Regions from separate parts of the Kitasatospora sp. NPDC059408 genome, predicted to be linked through region 1. Evidence: riboswitches for the same ligand, from Rfam matches in the RefSeq annotation. Region 1 holds a riboswitch; the other holds the start of a gene.
The links. Region 1 has a riboswitch for thiamine pyrophosphate ahead of ACFXDE_RS29285 (purine-cytosine permease family protein). Riboswitches for the same ligand answer to the same signal wherever they lie in the genome.

Region 1 (7,452 bases):
GCGCTGCGGCTGCCGCTGGGGCCGGTGCTGGCGATGCCGGGCCGCTACGCGCTGCTGGTGGCGCCGTACTCGCTGGACTCGCTCGGCGAGATGCTCGCCCAACTCCCTTGGGTGCCGGGCTCGTTGCACTACCACGGGCCGGGCGGCTTCCTGCCGCTGCCGCCCGGTGCGGGAGCGGGCCCGGTGCGCTGGGTGCTGGCGCCGCGGCGGGCGGCCGACGGCGGGGTGTGGCTGCCGCAGGTCGGGCCGCTGCTGGGCGAGTTGGTGGAGGCGACGGTCCGGCTGGACAGCGGGCGCTCGGCCTACTGAGCGACCGTCCGGTGGCGGCCCGTCGGCCGGTCATCGGCCGGGTCCGGCGCCGTCCGCCCGGAAAAACAAAAGATCCGGCCGCTGGCGACGGGGGATGCACCAGCGACCGGACTCTTTAGACAGTAACAAGGATCTGCGTCCGCGCCAATTTCCAAGACGCCCTCCACGCCCGGAAATTGCGGTTCAGGGCGACAATGTGACGCGTATCACCTCGTTCCTGCGCGCTTTAGTTCAGGGTGACCTGACGGTTCACCAGGTTCGCGCGGGCGCGTCGCTCGTCGGCCGTGAGCGGCGCCGGGTCCGCGAGGACGGCGGCGAGCCGCTCGGCGAACCCGGCGGCGGGCTTCTCGCAGTCGGCCGCCGTCATGGCGAGCGGCAGGTCCCACACGGGGACGGTCAGGCCGTGCGCGCGGAACGAGCCGACCAGGCGGGTGTCGGTGCCGAGCGAGGCCTCGCCGGCCGCGTTCAGCCGGGCCAGCGCGTCCAGGAGCTGCTCCTCGGGGACGGTCATCACCCAGCGCAGGTGGTTCTTGTCCGGGGTGCCGCACCAGTACGCGGCGTCGACACTGGTGAGCTTCTCGGTCGGGATGGCGGAGGCGTTGGCGCGCTCCAGCGAGGCGGCGACCTCACCGGTGGCGGTCTCGGCGTCCTCCAGCCAGAACTCGAAGCCGGTGTGCACGGCGGGCGTGAAGTCCGCCGTGACGTCCAGCAGGTCCTGCAGGCGGCGCCCGCCCGGGACGGTCCGGCGGGCCGGCACGGGGCTGCCCGGCTCGGCGGCCAGGGCCAGCTCCAGCGCGTCCGCGAGGTCGCGGCTCAGGTCGCCCGAGGAGGACTGGGTCTGCAGGCCGAGCAGGATCGAGCCGTCCTGGCGGCGCAGGGCCGGCCAGGCGAGCGGCAGGACGGTGGCCAGGGTGACCGACGGCACCTCGCCGACGGCGGTCCCGGCGACTCCGGCGGCCAGCGTCAGCGGCACGGTGGCGGCGGGCACCAGCTCGCGCAGCGCGACCCAGTCGGCCTCGCCCGGCAGGCCCTCGAACGGGCGGTGCACCAGCTCCTGCACCGCGTGCGAGGCCTCCCGGCCGTGGCAGGCCTTGTACCGGCGGCCCGAGCCGCACGGGCAGTCGTCGCGGGCCCCGACCACGGGGACCTCACCCGTGACGGCGGTGGTGGACTGGCGCTGCGGCGCCTTCTTGGCGGCCTTCTTGCCCATGGTGCGGCTCTCCCGGGGACGGTGGTCCTTTGCTCCGGGAAGCCTACTGACGTTCTCCCGGCGCGCGGGCACGCGCCGGGGCGGGAGCGCTGCGGCGGGGGCGCCCGGGGCCTGCGGGCGGGGCGCTCAGGCGCTGCGGGCGTCACCGCCGGTGCGCCTGGCGTGCCGCGCGCGGGCGGGCAGCGCGGCCCAGACCGTCACCTCGCCGGGTGCGTCGCGCACGCCCCAGTCGCTCGCGAGCTGGTCGACGATGCCCAGGCCGCGGCCGCCGCGCGAGGTCAGCGAGGGGCTGCCGGGCTCGGGCCGCGTCGGTGCGCCGCCGTCGGTGACCTCCACCGTCAGCACGCCGTCCGCGTGCATCTGCCAGCGGACGAGCACGCCGCCGTCGTCGCCGGGCTGTTCCGCGTCCCGGCCGGCCGGCGCACCGGCGTGCGGCCCGGACGGGACGCCGACCAGTACCTGGTCGACGACCTCGGCCAGGGTGCCGCGCCCGAGCGCGGGCAGCGGGCCGAGCGGCCGGGCGTACCGGCACGCATTGCTCAACAGCTCGGAAAGGATCAGTACGGCATCATCGATGACCGGTTCCGGTATCTGCCGATCACCCAGATCTCGACGCAGTCGGCGCCGTGCGACCCCGACACTCGCTGGGCCGTGCGGCACTGCCATGGTCGATGAAGTCGGCACTTCGCGCGCCACCATCAACGCCACCCCCGGACCTCCTTCAGCGTATGCCGAGGGATGGATGCCCCTTGGTAATGCGTCGGAAACGACCGCGCGACGATCCCGCGAGCCCATTTCGAGCAGCGCGACCGAGGGTGGGCGGGAGGTCATTCCCCGCTCACCCTCCGTCGCGCCGGCGCACGATTTCCGGCAAGAAACGTGCGCGGAAGGTTTGAATGCCGACCGGATCGGTCGGGTTCGGCGATCAGGTTCCGACAGAGCGGTCGGCACCCACCGGGATCCGTGGGACCCGTGGGCGCTCCGGGGCCCTCAGCGGCCGAGCTGCGCCAGCACCTGCGCGGGCTTGTTGGTGATGATCGCCGACACCCCGAGCTCCAGGCACAGGTCCACGTCGGCCGGCTCGTCGACCGTCCACACGTGCACCTCGTGGCCCAGCTCGCGCAGCCGCGGCACCAGGTCGGGCTTGGCCCGCACCAGGTCGATGCCGGGCCCGGCGATCCGCGCCCCGCCGGGCAGCGGCCGGCCCTCCCGCAGCCGGCCGAGCAGCGGCAGCATCCGCTCGATCAGGAACACCCGCGGGTAGTCCGGCGCGGCGGCGGCCACCCGGTCCAGCGCGATCGACGAGAAGCTCATGATCCGGGCGGACGGGCGGTCGCCCTCGCGGGTGCCGGAGATCTTGAACCGTTCGAGCATCCGGAGCAGCTCGGCCTCGACCCGGCCGCGGAAGCGCACCGGGTGCTTGGTCTCGATCGCCAGGTCCACCGGCCGTCCGCAGTCCACGACCAGCTCCAGCAGCCGCTCCAGGGTCAGCACGCCGCGCAGCTCGGGGTCGGTGCTGGGCCGGCCGGTCTTCCAGGCGCCGAAGTCGTAGTCCTGCAGCTCGGCGAGCGTCATCGCCGAGACGGTGCCGCGGCCGTTGGAGACCCGGCCGATGCGGCGGTCGTGCACGCAGACCAGCTCGCCGTCGGCAGTCACCCGGACGTCGCACTCGACGGCGTCCGCGCCCTCCTCGAGGGCCCGCCGGTAGGCGGCCAGGGTGTGCTCGGGCAGGGCGTCCGAGGAGCCGCGGTGGGCGACTACCTGGACGGACGGCGCGGTGCGCGGGGCCGTCGAAGACAGATCTGGGCTGGTCACGCCGTCAACGATAGGCGGAGCAGGTGACGCGGAGGCGAAGACGGTCCCAACCCGAGGGGCCGTCCTCGCCTCCCGTCCCTCAGTGCTGCGGGGTGCGCCGGCTCAGCGGGGTGAGCGCCCAGGTGACCAGCGCGGGCACCGCGAAGGCGAACAGCGAGGCCGACGTCCACTCCTGCGGGGTGAAGTGCAGCGCCCCCTGGGCCGAGGTCCAGAAGTCGGTCCACCAGCCGGCCACCGGGGTCGGCGCGATGAACTGGTAGACCGCGAAGCCGAGCACCCACGGCAGCAGCATCAGCCAGCGCGAGGGCGCCTCGGCGGTGAGGTTCCAGCCGTTGCGGCCGGCGCCGAAGAAGTAGTCCACCGCCAGCACGGCCAGCAGCGGCACGAAGACCGAGCCGATCAGGCCGAGGAAGTTGGTGTACGTGTCGGTGAACTTGTCGATCCGCAGCGCCAGCACGGTGGTCAGCAGGCCGATCGCGCCGGACAGCACCCGGCGGTCCGCCCGCGGCAGCAGGTTCTGCACCGACATCGCGGTCGAGTACACGTTGGCGAAGGACTGGTCCGTCTCGCGCAGCACCAGCACCAGCAGGAACAGCCAGCCCGCCCAGACGCCGAGGAAGGAGTCGAAGATCTTGTTCGGGTCGCCGTCGGACTGCAGCAGCGCCATCAGGCCCAGCGCGTAGCACCACACCTGGGCGACGGTGTAGCCGGAGAAGCTGCCCCAGAACGCCGAGCGCGGCGTGCGCGAGTGCCGCGTGTAGTCGGCGGCGAGCGGGACGAAGGAGATCGACACCGCGATCATCGCGTCGGTGGCGCCCAGGAAGCCGTGCCAGTTGCCCTTGCCCGGGTCGGGCACGCCGTGCCGGCCCAGCTGGACGGTCAGGTAGACCATCGCGACGGCGACGGCGCCCGCCACGAAGCGCCGCAGCACCCGGATCGAGCCGAGCGGCCAGATCGTCAGCACGGTGGTCAGCCCGCCCGCGAGCAGGACGAACAGCCACCGGTAGCCGTCCGTGTGGGCGACCGTCTGCGCGCCCGCCGCGATCGTCAGGAGCTCGAACACGCCCCAGCCGATGCACTGGACGATGTTCAGCACCGTCGGGACGTACGAGAGCCGGGTGCCGAACAGCCCGCGCAGGTTCGCCATCGCCGGTGCGCCGGTGCGGGCGCCGATCAGCGCGGCCACGCCGAGCATCGCGGTGCCCACCGCGGTGCCGGCCACGATCGCGGTGCCCGCGGCGGCCAGCGACAGCTCGCTGCCCGGGGCGCCGAGCACGGTGGCGGCGGTGGAGAAGCCGATCAGGCTGACGCCGAGGTTCATCCACAGCGCGAAGTGGTCGCGGAAACGCAGCGTGCGCGGCGGCTCGGCGTCGAGGACGAGTGGCGCCTCGGCCTTCTCCGGCCGGTCCAGCAGCGCGGTCGCGGCGGCGGTCCCGCCGGTTCCGGGCCCGTCGTGACCGGTCGTGGACGATTCGGAGAAACCCTTGGACTCGGGCGCGCCCGAAGAAGAGGATGGCGAAGCAGGCGGCATGGCCGATACTCCCTACGCCGGCATTACCCGGACAGGTTCCGGCGGTCAACGCCCCCTCGACGGTCCGCCCGGGATCCCGTGGCGTACGGTCGACCAGCGCACTCTCAGCCTGGAAGGTCCAAGCTCCCGCGTGTCAGTTTGGAGCGACAGGCTAACCGGCACCGGGGCGAACGCCCAAGGCCAGGGGGCGTGCGGTCCGCATCGCGGGACGTTCGGCGGGGGTGGGGGAGCCGCCGCCGGGAACGTGTCGTCGAGCGGAGGCGTCGGTCCCGCCTAAGGATTCTTATGAGTTCTTCAGAGGGGTCCTTACGGCAATCGAATCGGCAGTGCGAAAAACTATGGTCCTTGGTTCTGTCAGCTATGGAGGTCGTCCGTGAGCACCGAGCGCGAGGTTGGGCCCACCGGGCCGCAGGGGGAGCAGCCCTCGGGCACCGAGGCCGCGGCAGCGGCCGCGGCTCCGGACGGGCACAAGCCCACCATGGCCTTCGGCAGGATCCCCGAGCCCGAGGCCCCGGCGGACGCCGCGCCGGCCGACGGCGGGCACAAGCCGACCATGGCCTTCGGCCGGGTGCCCGAGCCCGAGGCCCCGGCGGACGCCGCGCCGGCCGAGGGCGGGCACAAGCCCACCATGGCCTTCACCAAGGTCCCCGCCCCGGAGGCGGCGCCCGTCGCCCCCGCTGCGCCCGCGGCGGCCCCCGCCGCGCCCGCCGAGGCGCCGGTCGCGCCGGTCGCACCGGTCGCACCGGTCGCACCGGTCGCCGAGAGCGGCTACATCGACGCCCCGCCGCCGGTCCTGCCGCCCGCCCCGGCCGCGGCACCGGCTGCGCCCGTCGCCCCGGCCGCGCCCGCCGCGCCCGTCGGCGAGGCCACCCCGGTCCTGCCGCCGGTCGCCAACCCGTACGCGACGCCGACCCACGGCGTCCCCGCCGCCAGCGCCCACGACCCGTACGCCGCCCCCGGCGCCCAGCACCCGTTCGGCGCCGGCCGCCCGCTCGGCGGCTGGGGCGCGGGGCACGACACCACCGCCGCGCACGGCATTCCCGGCTACCCGGGCGCCCCCGGTGCGCCCGGCGGTCCCGCGGGCCCGCTCGGTTACCCGGCGGACTACCCCGGCGGCCCGGCCGGCCCCGGCGGTCCCCGCAAGAAGCGCGGCGGCCTGGTCGCCCTGATCGCCGCCGTCGCCCTCGTGGCGGGCATCGCCGGCGGTGCCGTCGGCGTGGCGGTCTCGGGCAACGGCAACTCCGTCGCCTCCGCGGACGACCACCGCAGCACCACCATCCAGGCCAGCAACACCCAGAAGAACGAGCCCGCCCCCGGCTCGATCGCCGCCATCGCGCAGAAGGCGCTGCCGAGCGTCGTCACCATCAAGGCGCAGAACAGCAGCGAGTCGGGCACCGGCACCGGCTTCGTCTTCGACACCGAGGGCCACATCCTCACCAACAACCACGTGGTGGCGCCCGCCGTCACCGGCGGCGGCGGCAAACTGACCGTCAAGTTCGCCGACGGCTCCTCCTACAGCGCCTCCGTGCTCGGCCGCGCCGAGGGCTACGACGTGGCCGTCGTCAAGATCGACAACCCGCCGAAGGAGAAGCTGAGCCCGCTCACGCTGGCCGATTCCGACAAGGTCAACGTCGGCGACGCCACCATCGCGATCGGCGCGCCGTACGGCCTGGAGTCGACCGTCACCAGCGGCATCATCAGCGCCAAGGACCGCCCGGTCGCCTCCGGCGACGAGACCGGCGCCCAGGCCTCCTACATGAACGCCCTGCAGACCGACGCCTCGATCAACCCCGGCAACTCCGGCGGCCCGCTGCTCGACTCCAGCGGCGCCGTGGTCGGCATCAACTCGGCGATCCAGTCCAACGCCTCCGCCAACGGGCGGGCCGGCAGCATCGGGCTCGGCTTCGCCATCCCGATCAACCAGGCCAAGTGGGTCGCCGACACCCTGATCAAGACCGGCAAGCCGGTCTACGCCCAGCTCCAGGTGCTGCGCAACGACGACTACAAGGGCGACGGGGCGCAGATCCAGACCCGCGACATCCAGGGCCAGCCCGCCGTCACCCCCGGCGGCGCCGCCGACAAGGCCGGCCTCAAGCCCGGCGACGTCATCACCAAGCTCAACGGTGCCCCGATCGAGAACGGCCCGGCCCTGGTCAGCCGGATCTGGACGCACAAGCCCGGCGAGACCGTCGACGTCGAGTACCAGCGCAACGGCCAGACCATGACCACCAAGGTCACCCTCGGCTCGCGGGAGGGCGACACCCCGAGCTGACCCGGCGCCCGGAAACCGTGTGCACCGAACCCCGCCGGACCCGTTAGGCTGACCTCCGCCTGGAGAGCTGCCCGAGCGGCCTAAGGGAACAGTCTTGAAAACTGTCGTGGCGTGACCCGTCACCGTGGGTTCGAATCCCACGCTCTCCGCTGGTAGAGAACACACAGCTCAGGGCGGGTATCGGCAAGCTGCCGATACCCGCCCTTTTCGATTCCGTCCCGGGCTGTCCCACCCGTGTGCCGGGTCCGGTCAGGGTGCGTGGGCCAGTTGTGGGCCACGGCGACGCCACGTGGGAGGCAAAATCACGGGCCTTGG
Region 2 (7,452 bases), on a different contig from region 1:
CTTCTCCGCCAACTCCTGCGCCACGACGGCGTCCTGGTTCTCGGCGAGGGCCGCGGCGCGGGCCCGGATGCCCTCGGCGTTGGCCAGCCCGAGCGCCCGGGCCGCCTCGGCGTCCGCCAGACCGCGGGCCTCGACGGCCGCGGCCTCCGCCTGACCGGTGGCCCTGGTCGCCTCGGCGGCGGCCAGGCCGCGCAGCTTGGTGGCCTCCGCCTCGGCCGCCGCGGCGACCTTCACCTGGCTGGCGTCGGCCGCCGCCCGCAGCTCGGTCTCCCGGGCGTGCGCCTGGGCCGAGGAGATCCGGGCGTCACGGTCGGCGTCGGCCTTGGTGCGGGTCTCGTACGCCTTGGCGTCGGCCGGCTTGCGGACGTCGATCTGGAGCTGCTGCTCCTTGCGCTGGGCCTCCAGCTCGGCGACCTTCGTCTCCTGGACGACGACCTCCTGGCGGGCGGCCGCCTCGGCGAGCGGTCCGGCCTGCCGGGCGCGGGCGCTCGCGGTGTCCATCTCGGCCTGGTAGGAGGCCTGCTGGATCTCGCTGTTGCGGGTGGCCTCGGCCTTGCGGGCGAACGCCTCCTGCTCCGCCTCGGTGGCCTCGCGGTCGGCGGCGGCGGCCGCGATGCGGGCGTCGCGCTGGACGGCCGCGGCGTGCGGGGCGGCGAGGTTGCGGATGTACCCGGTCGGGTCCAGGATCTCCTGGATCTGCAGCGAGTCGATGATCAGACCGAGCTTCTCCATCTCGGCGCCCGAGGCGGCCCGGGTCTCGCCGGTCAGCCGCTCGCGGTCGCGGATCATGTCCTCGACCGTCAGCCCGCCGACGATGGAGCGCAGGTGACCGGCGAACACGTTGTGCACCCGCTGGCCCATCATCTTCTGCTGGTCCAGGAAACGCCGGGCGGCGTTGGCGATCGACACCGAGTCGTCGCCGACCTTGAAGATGACGACACCCTTGACGTGCACCGGGATGCCCTGCTGCGTCACGCACTCGACGTCCAGCTCGGCCTCGTTGAGGTCCAGCGACAGGCGGCGCACCGCCTGCATGCCCGGGACGACGAAGGTGCCCCGCCCGGTGACGATCCGGAAGCCCAGGCCGTCCCCGTGCTTCGACCCGGAGATGATCAGTGCCTCGTTCGGCTCGGCGACCCGCCACATGAGCTTGAACAGGATGATCACAACGATGATGGAGGCCACCACGGCCCCCGCGACGACGCCGATAACCATCGGCCGACTCCCCCTTCAAGGCACACCGCTCCGTGGCTGCGCGTGGTTGTGCAGGAGTGCGCGGACGCGGTGGCAGCGGAGATTCTGCGCCTGTTCGTGCGCGTGCGCCAGTAGGTGACGTCGTGACTTCGTCCCGGTCCTGTCACGGGCCCGGTGACGAGGGAGGATCGTCCGTCAGAGGGGCGACACGAACACCGTGCGCGGCGCCTGGTACTCGACCACGATCACCTGCGTGCCCGTCGGCAGCGGATCCCCCGGCACCGCCAGGTACGCCAGGAACGCCTCCGTCCCCTGACGCTCGGGCACGTGCACCAGCACCTCCCCGACCAGTCCCGCGCCGACCTTCCCCGTGACCCGTCCCGTCAGTCCGATCATGGGCTTCAGTCTGCGCTCGCCGCCCGCCCACCGGAAGCCCTCTGGACCTGCGGCGATCCTCTCGCTACGGTGTTGGGCGTCATGTGCAGGCAACACCGCCTGCGGACGCGGGAGCTCGGAGCACCGGGCTGAGAGGGCGCTGAACGGTCCGTCGACGGACGGCCGGGACGCTGCGCCGACCGCAGGAACCTGGACCGGGTAATGCCGGCGTAGGGAGTGAAGGTCAGATGACCACGTTCGACGCACAGCCGCAGTCTGCCCAGAGCGCCCCCAGCAGCGAGCGCACCGGCTACCCGACCCCGGCCTGGCGCAAGGCCCACCGCGAGGGATCCCGCCCCGATCTGCGGGTCCCGTTCCGCGAGGTGGTGCTCACCAACGGCAAGACCGTTCCGCTGTACGACACCTCCGGCCCGTACACCGACCCCGCCTACGAGCCCGACGTGCGCCGCGGCCTGCCCGCCCTGCGCGACGCGTGGATCCGCCAGCGCGGCGACGTCGAGGAGTACGACGGTCGCGAGGCCCGCCCCGAGGACGACGGCATCAAGCACACCTCGCCGCGCGGCGGGAACCTGCGCAACCTCGACGCCGTCTTCCCCGGCCGCCCCCGCCGCCCGCTGCGCGGCCGCGGCGGCGCCGCCGTGACCCAACTCGCCTACGCCAAGCGCGGGATCGTCACGCCGGAGATGGAGTTCGTCGCCCTGCGCGAGGGCCTGGCCCCCGAGTTCGTGCGCGACGAGGTGGCCCGCGGCAGGGCCGTCATCCCGGTGAACGTGAACCACCCCGAGGTGGAGCCGGCGATCATCGGCACCAACTTCCTGGTGAAGATCAACGCCAACATCGGCAACTCCGCCGTCACCTCCTCGATCGAGGAGGAGGTGGAGAAGATGACCTGGGCCACCCGTTGGGGCGCCGACACCGTCATGGACCTCTCCACCGGCCGCAACATCCACACCACCCGCGAGTGGATCCTGCGCAACTCCCCCGTGCCGATCGGCACCGTGCCGCTGTACCAGGCCCTGGAGAAGGTCGACGGCAGGGCCGAGGAGCTGAGCTGGGAGGTCTACCGGGACACCATCATCGAGCAGTGCGAGCAGGGCGTCGACTACATGACCGTCCACGCCGGCGTGCTGCTGCGGTACGTCCCGCTGACCGCCCGCCGCAAGACCGGCATCGTCTCGCGCGGCGGCTCGATCATGGCCGCGTGGTGCCTCGCGCACCACAAGGAGAACTTCCTCTACACGAACTTCGAGGAGCTCTGCGACATCCTCGCCGCCTACGACGTCACCTTCTCGCTCGGTGACGGCCTGCGGCCCGGCTCCATCGCCGACGCCAACGACGAGGCGCAGTTCGCCGAGCTGCAGACCCTCGGCGAGCTCGGCCGGATCGCCCGCGAGCGCGACGTCCAGGTGATGATCGAGGGCCCGGGCCACGTCCCGATGCACAAGATCAAGGAGAACATGGATCTCCAGAAGGAGATCTGCGACGAGGCGCCGTTCTACACGCTCGGCCCCCTCACCACGGACGTCGCCCCCGGCTACGACCACATCACCTCCGGCATCGGCGCCGCGATGATCGCCTGGTGGGGCACCGCGATGCTCTGCTACGTGACGCCCAAGGAGCACCTGGGCCTGCCCAACCGGGACGACGTCAAGACCGGCGTGATCACCTACAAGATCGCCGCCCACGCCGCCGACCTCGCCAAGGGCCACCCCGGCGCCCAGGCCTGGGACGACGCCCTCTCCGACGCCCGCTTCGAGTTCCGCTGGGAGGACCAGTTCAACCTGGCCCTCGACCCGGAGACCGCGCGCGACTTCCACGACGAGACCCTCCCCGCCGAGCCGGCCAAGACCGCGCACTTCTGCTCGATGTGCGGCCCGAAGTTCTGCTCGATGAAGATCTCGCAGAAGATCCGCGACGAGCACGGCGACGGCTCCACGGCCGTCGGCACCGAGTTCGACGCCGAGGCGCTGGCCGGCATGCAGGCCATGTCCGAGGAGTTCAAGGCCCACGGCAACAAGGTCTACCTGCCGATGGCGGACTGACCGCCGCCGCCCCAGAGCCGGCCCGCGTTCCTCCGGGGGGAGAGCGCGGGCCGTTTTCCTTTCCACCCGGCGGCCTCGGACGGGTTCCGGCCTTTGCCGCCACGCCGTCGTGCGTCCGGGGGAAATCGGAGGCACCCTGGGGGGAAGGCCGACCAAGGAGGCAGCGATGGGCAGCCCGATCAAGGGGACCGATCCGAGCGACGAGACGAACCGGGACGCCAAGGCGTCCCCGCGGCAGCTGTACAGCGGTGGCGAGCGGCCCTTCGACCCCGAGGACCTGGTCATGGCGTCCGGGCAGGACGTCACGCCCGAGCGCCTCGCGTGGGCCAGGCGGCAGATCGACGAGAAGGGCGCGGCGGCGCTCGAACGCTACCTGCCGTAGCGGCCGCTCCGGGGTCCTGCGCGCTGCCCCGGGCGTGGCCCGGGGCAGCGGTGCGTCAGCCGACCTCGTCGGGGCCGGTGAAGCCCGGCGGGGTGTAGCCGGGGGTGCTGAAGTCGGGCGGGGTGAAGGCGGCGGGGCGGGAGGCGCGGCCCTCGGGGTCGGTGAGGCCGTCGGGGCCCGGGCTGGTGTAGCCCGGCGGGGTGTAGCCGGGGCTGGTGAAGTCCGGGCGCTGGGCGGGGACGGCCGGGAGGCCGGCGTGCAGGTAGGGGAGGAGGCCGCGGTCGCGCAGGGCGGTGCGCCAGGCGCGGCGGGCGGCGGCGAGCTCGGCGGCGAGGTCGGGGTCGGTGCCCGCGGGGGCGCCGGAGCCGTCGCGTAACGCGGTGAGGACGAGCCCGACGAGGCCGACGGTCATCGCGACGATCCCGGCCGCGAGCGCGATCCAGCCCGCGGTGAGCAGGGAGCGGGCGAGGACGAGCCCGGGGTCGGCGGCGCGCAGGGCGTACCCGAGGAGCAGCAGGACCAGCGCCGCGGCCCAGGCCAGGATCGGGGTGAGCACGGTGAGGACCGGGAAGAGCCCGGCGCCGCCGTCGGCGGAGCGCAGCTGGGAGAGCAGGCCGGGGGCGGCCGGCTCGGCGCCCTCGGCGGGCGGGGGCGTGCTGCGCAGGCTCTCGCGCAGCCCGGTGTAGTGCTCGTACTCGGTGGCGGCCGCGGCGGCGATGGCGTCGGCGTCGCGCAGGGCGCGGGCGCGCAGCTGGTCGGCGGTGAGTGCGCCGGGCGCGCGGAGGGCGGTGCGGACGGTGCCGTCGCGGAGGGCTTCGGCGAGGAGGCGCTCGTACTCCGGGCGGTCCTCGGCGAGCAGCGGCGGGGGGTTGGTCATGGGGACCCCGTTCATGCGGACCCCGGTTCGCTCCGCCTCGCGGGCTGGGTGGGCCCGCAGGGGCGCCGAATCGGGCGCGGAGGCGGGCCGCCGGACGGGCGGCCGCTCGTGGTGTGCCTCATGGTAGGGGCGGGTGCGCCCGCGCTGACAGTCCGATTCCGGAATTTCGCGCCCCGGGCCGCGCGCGTGCGACGGCCCGGGCGCCGGGAACACCCGTGCGACGGGTGGGCCGTCGGGTGACGTCAGTTGACGGGCAGTCGGGCGATGAGCAGGCGCCCTTCCATGGTGACGCCGCCGTCCATGGCGACCGCGAGGTCGTCGGCGTACACGTACGGCCCGGGGATGTGCGGCGGGGCGCCGTCGTCGGCGTGCACAGCGCCGGTGAGGTACGGGATCGGGCTGTGGCCGTGCACGATCCGGCTGCCGCCGTAGGTGTCGAGGAGCTCGTGGACGGCCGTCGGGCCGGCGTCGCCGCGGAAGGCGAAGCGCTTGGTGAAGCGGCGGAAGCAGTCCCACCACTCGTCCACGCCCTCGTCGGCGAGCAGGCTGTGCACCGCGTCGTTGACGTCGGGGATGGACTCGCCGTACTCCAGGTAGGCGGTGGTGTCGGAGTGCAGCAGCAGGTGGCCGTCCTCGATGGCGATGGCGGGCAGCCGGGAGAGCCAGCTGATGTGGTGCGCCTGGAGCCGGTCGAGGTCGTGCTGCTGGCCGCCGTTGAGCCGCCAGGCGGCGAGGAAGGAGGCGGTGCCGGCGGTGGACTGGACGGGTTCGTCCCCGTACCTGGCGGCGCCGAGGAAGAGCAGTTCGTGATTGCCCATCAGGGCCCGGCAGTAGCCGCCCGCGGCGGCGGCCTCGGCGGCGAGCTGCATGACGAGGTCGATGACGCCGATGCCGTCGGGGCCGCGGTCGGTGAAGTCGCCGAGGAACCAGATCCGGGAGCGGCCGGCGCACCAGTGGCCGTCGGCGTCGATGATGCCCTGGTGGCGGAGTTCGGCGACGAGTTCTTCCAGGTAGCCGTGGACGTCGCCGACGACGTAGAGCGGGCCGGGTGGCTCGTCCGGGCCGGGGGCCGGGTACGGGTAGCTGGGCACGGGCTCGGGCAGCGGCGGGCCGAGCTCGATGGTCGGCGGGTCGTCGCGGCCGGGGAACTGGTCGGCCGGCCGGTCGGGGTGTCCGTCGGCCAGGGGGTCGGGCACCGCGTCGGGGAACTGGAGGGCCGGCGAGGGCCGGTCGGGCAGGGTCGGCTCGTAGCCGGGGTGGTCCTGGTGGTTGAACGCCGGCGCCTGCCCGGGGGCGTGCATCGTGTGTCCGTGCGCCTGGCTGTCGGCGGGCCAGTGCTGTTCGAGGTAGCGGGCGCCGCCGTAGCCGCTGTAGGTCTCCGCTTCGTACGGCGTCCCGGCGTAGCCGGCGGGTTCGGGCTCGTAGTAGGTGCCGTACGGCAGCACGTCGAGGTCCGGCTGGTGGCGGGGGCCTGAGGAGGGGTGTTCAGGCCCGGGGAAGCGGTCCTCGGGTGTCATTCGCCCATCATAGGAAGACCACTCTCCCGGCGTCGTCACCTGGTGGGTATCCAATCCTCCGGAGCGTCAGCCGGGCCGTCCCGCAAGGTCCGTTTTGTCCCGGCTCGGTATGGTCTAGACCTCGCCCGGGGGTCGGGGAGGACTGACGGTGGTGCGCGGACTGCGGCGCTGCGAGGAGGCCCGGACGATCAGCTCGGTGGGCATCAGGGTGCCGGGCGGCGGGCCGGTTCCGGCGGTGCGGAAGCGGGGCGGGAAGAGCCGGGCGATGTCGACGCCCGTCCCGGAGTCGACGCCCTCGATGGCGTCGATGAGGAGGTTGACGACGGTCGTGCCGATCCGGCGGGGCTTCAGTGAGAGCGTGGTGATCGGGGGCTCGGTGGAGGCGTAGACGTCGCTCTCGCTGCAGCAGACCAGCAGGAGGTCGTCGGGCACCCGAAGCCCGTAGCGGCGGGCGGCGGCGAGCAGGTCGGTGCCGTTGGGGTCGAACAGGCCGTAGACGGCGTCGGGGCGGTCGGGGCGGGCGAGCAGCCGGTCGGCGGCGACGGCGCCGGCGGCCGGGTCGTGCGCGGGGTAGGCCTCGTACACCGGCTCCTGGCCGACCTTGGCGCACCAGCCGAGGTAGGCCTCGGTGGAGAGCCGGGTGTAGGTGTCGGTGCTGGTCCCGGTGAGCAGGCCGATCCGGCGGGCGCCGGCTTCGGAGAGGTGGTCGAGGATGCCGAGCACGGCGGCCTCGTGGTCGTTGTCGACCCAGGCGGTGACCGGGCAGTTGCCGGGCTTGCCGTCGCTGACCACCGGGACGCCGGACCGGTAGAGCTCGCTGACCAGCGGGTCCTGGTCGGGCGGGTCGATCACCACGGTGCCGTCCAGGGCGATGTTGCCCCAGACGTCGTGCCGGGAGGACGCGGGCAGCACCACCAGCGCGTAGCCGCGGCCGAGGGCGGCGCTGGTGGCGGCGCGGGCCATCTCGGCGAAGTACGCGAACTCCGTGAAGGTGAACGGCTCCTCGCCGTAGGTCGTGACGGTCAGCCCGATCAGGCCGGACCG

Region 2: linked by a shared signal. The riboswitch ahead of thiC (phosphomethylpyrimidine synthase ThiC) and the one ahead of ACFXDE_RS29285 (purine-cytosine permease family protein) in region 1 are both predicted to bind thiamine pyrophosphate.

Annotation. Positions count from the first base shown of each region.
Region 1 covers NZ_JBHYWI010000052.1:28,784-36,235, forward strand. Annotated here, with positions in the region: gene ACFXDE_RS29265 (bifunctional DNA primase/polymerase) at 1-309, shown strand, start outside; gene ACFXDE_RS29270 (DUF5926 family protein) at 536-1,519, opposite strand; gene ACFXDE_RS29275 (ATP-binding protein) at 1,646-2,062, opposite strand; gene ACFXDE_RS29280 (glycerophosphodiester phosphodiesterase family protein) at 2,510-3,334, opposite strand; gene ACFXDE_RS29285 (purine-cytosine permease family protein) at 3,414-4,865, opposite strand; TPP riboswitch at 4,858-5,005, opposite strand; gene ACFXDE_RS29290 (S1C family serine protease) at 5,239-7,137, shown strand; tRNA gene ACFXDE_RS29295 (tRNA-Ser) at 7,199-7,286, shown strand.
Region 2 covers NZ_JBHYWI010000048.1:38,183-45,634, forward strand. Annotated here, with positions in the region: gene ACFXDE_RS28100 (SPFH domain-containing protein) at 1-1,215, opposite strand, end outside; gene ACFXDE_RS28105 (hypothetical protein) at 1,390-1,590, opposite strand; TPP riboswitch at 1,688-1,823, shown strand; gene thiC (phosphomethylpyrimidine synthase ThiC) at 1,818-3,632, shown strand; gene ACFXDE_RS28115 (hypothetical protein) at 3,799-4,014, shown strand; gene ACFXDE_RS28120 (hypothetical protein) at 4,070-4,891, opposite strand; gene ACFXDE_RS28125 (metallophosphoesterase) at 5,134-6,408, opposite strand; gene ACFXDE_RS28130 (LacI family DNA-binding transcriptional regulator) at 6,523-7,452, opposite strand, start outside.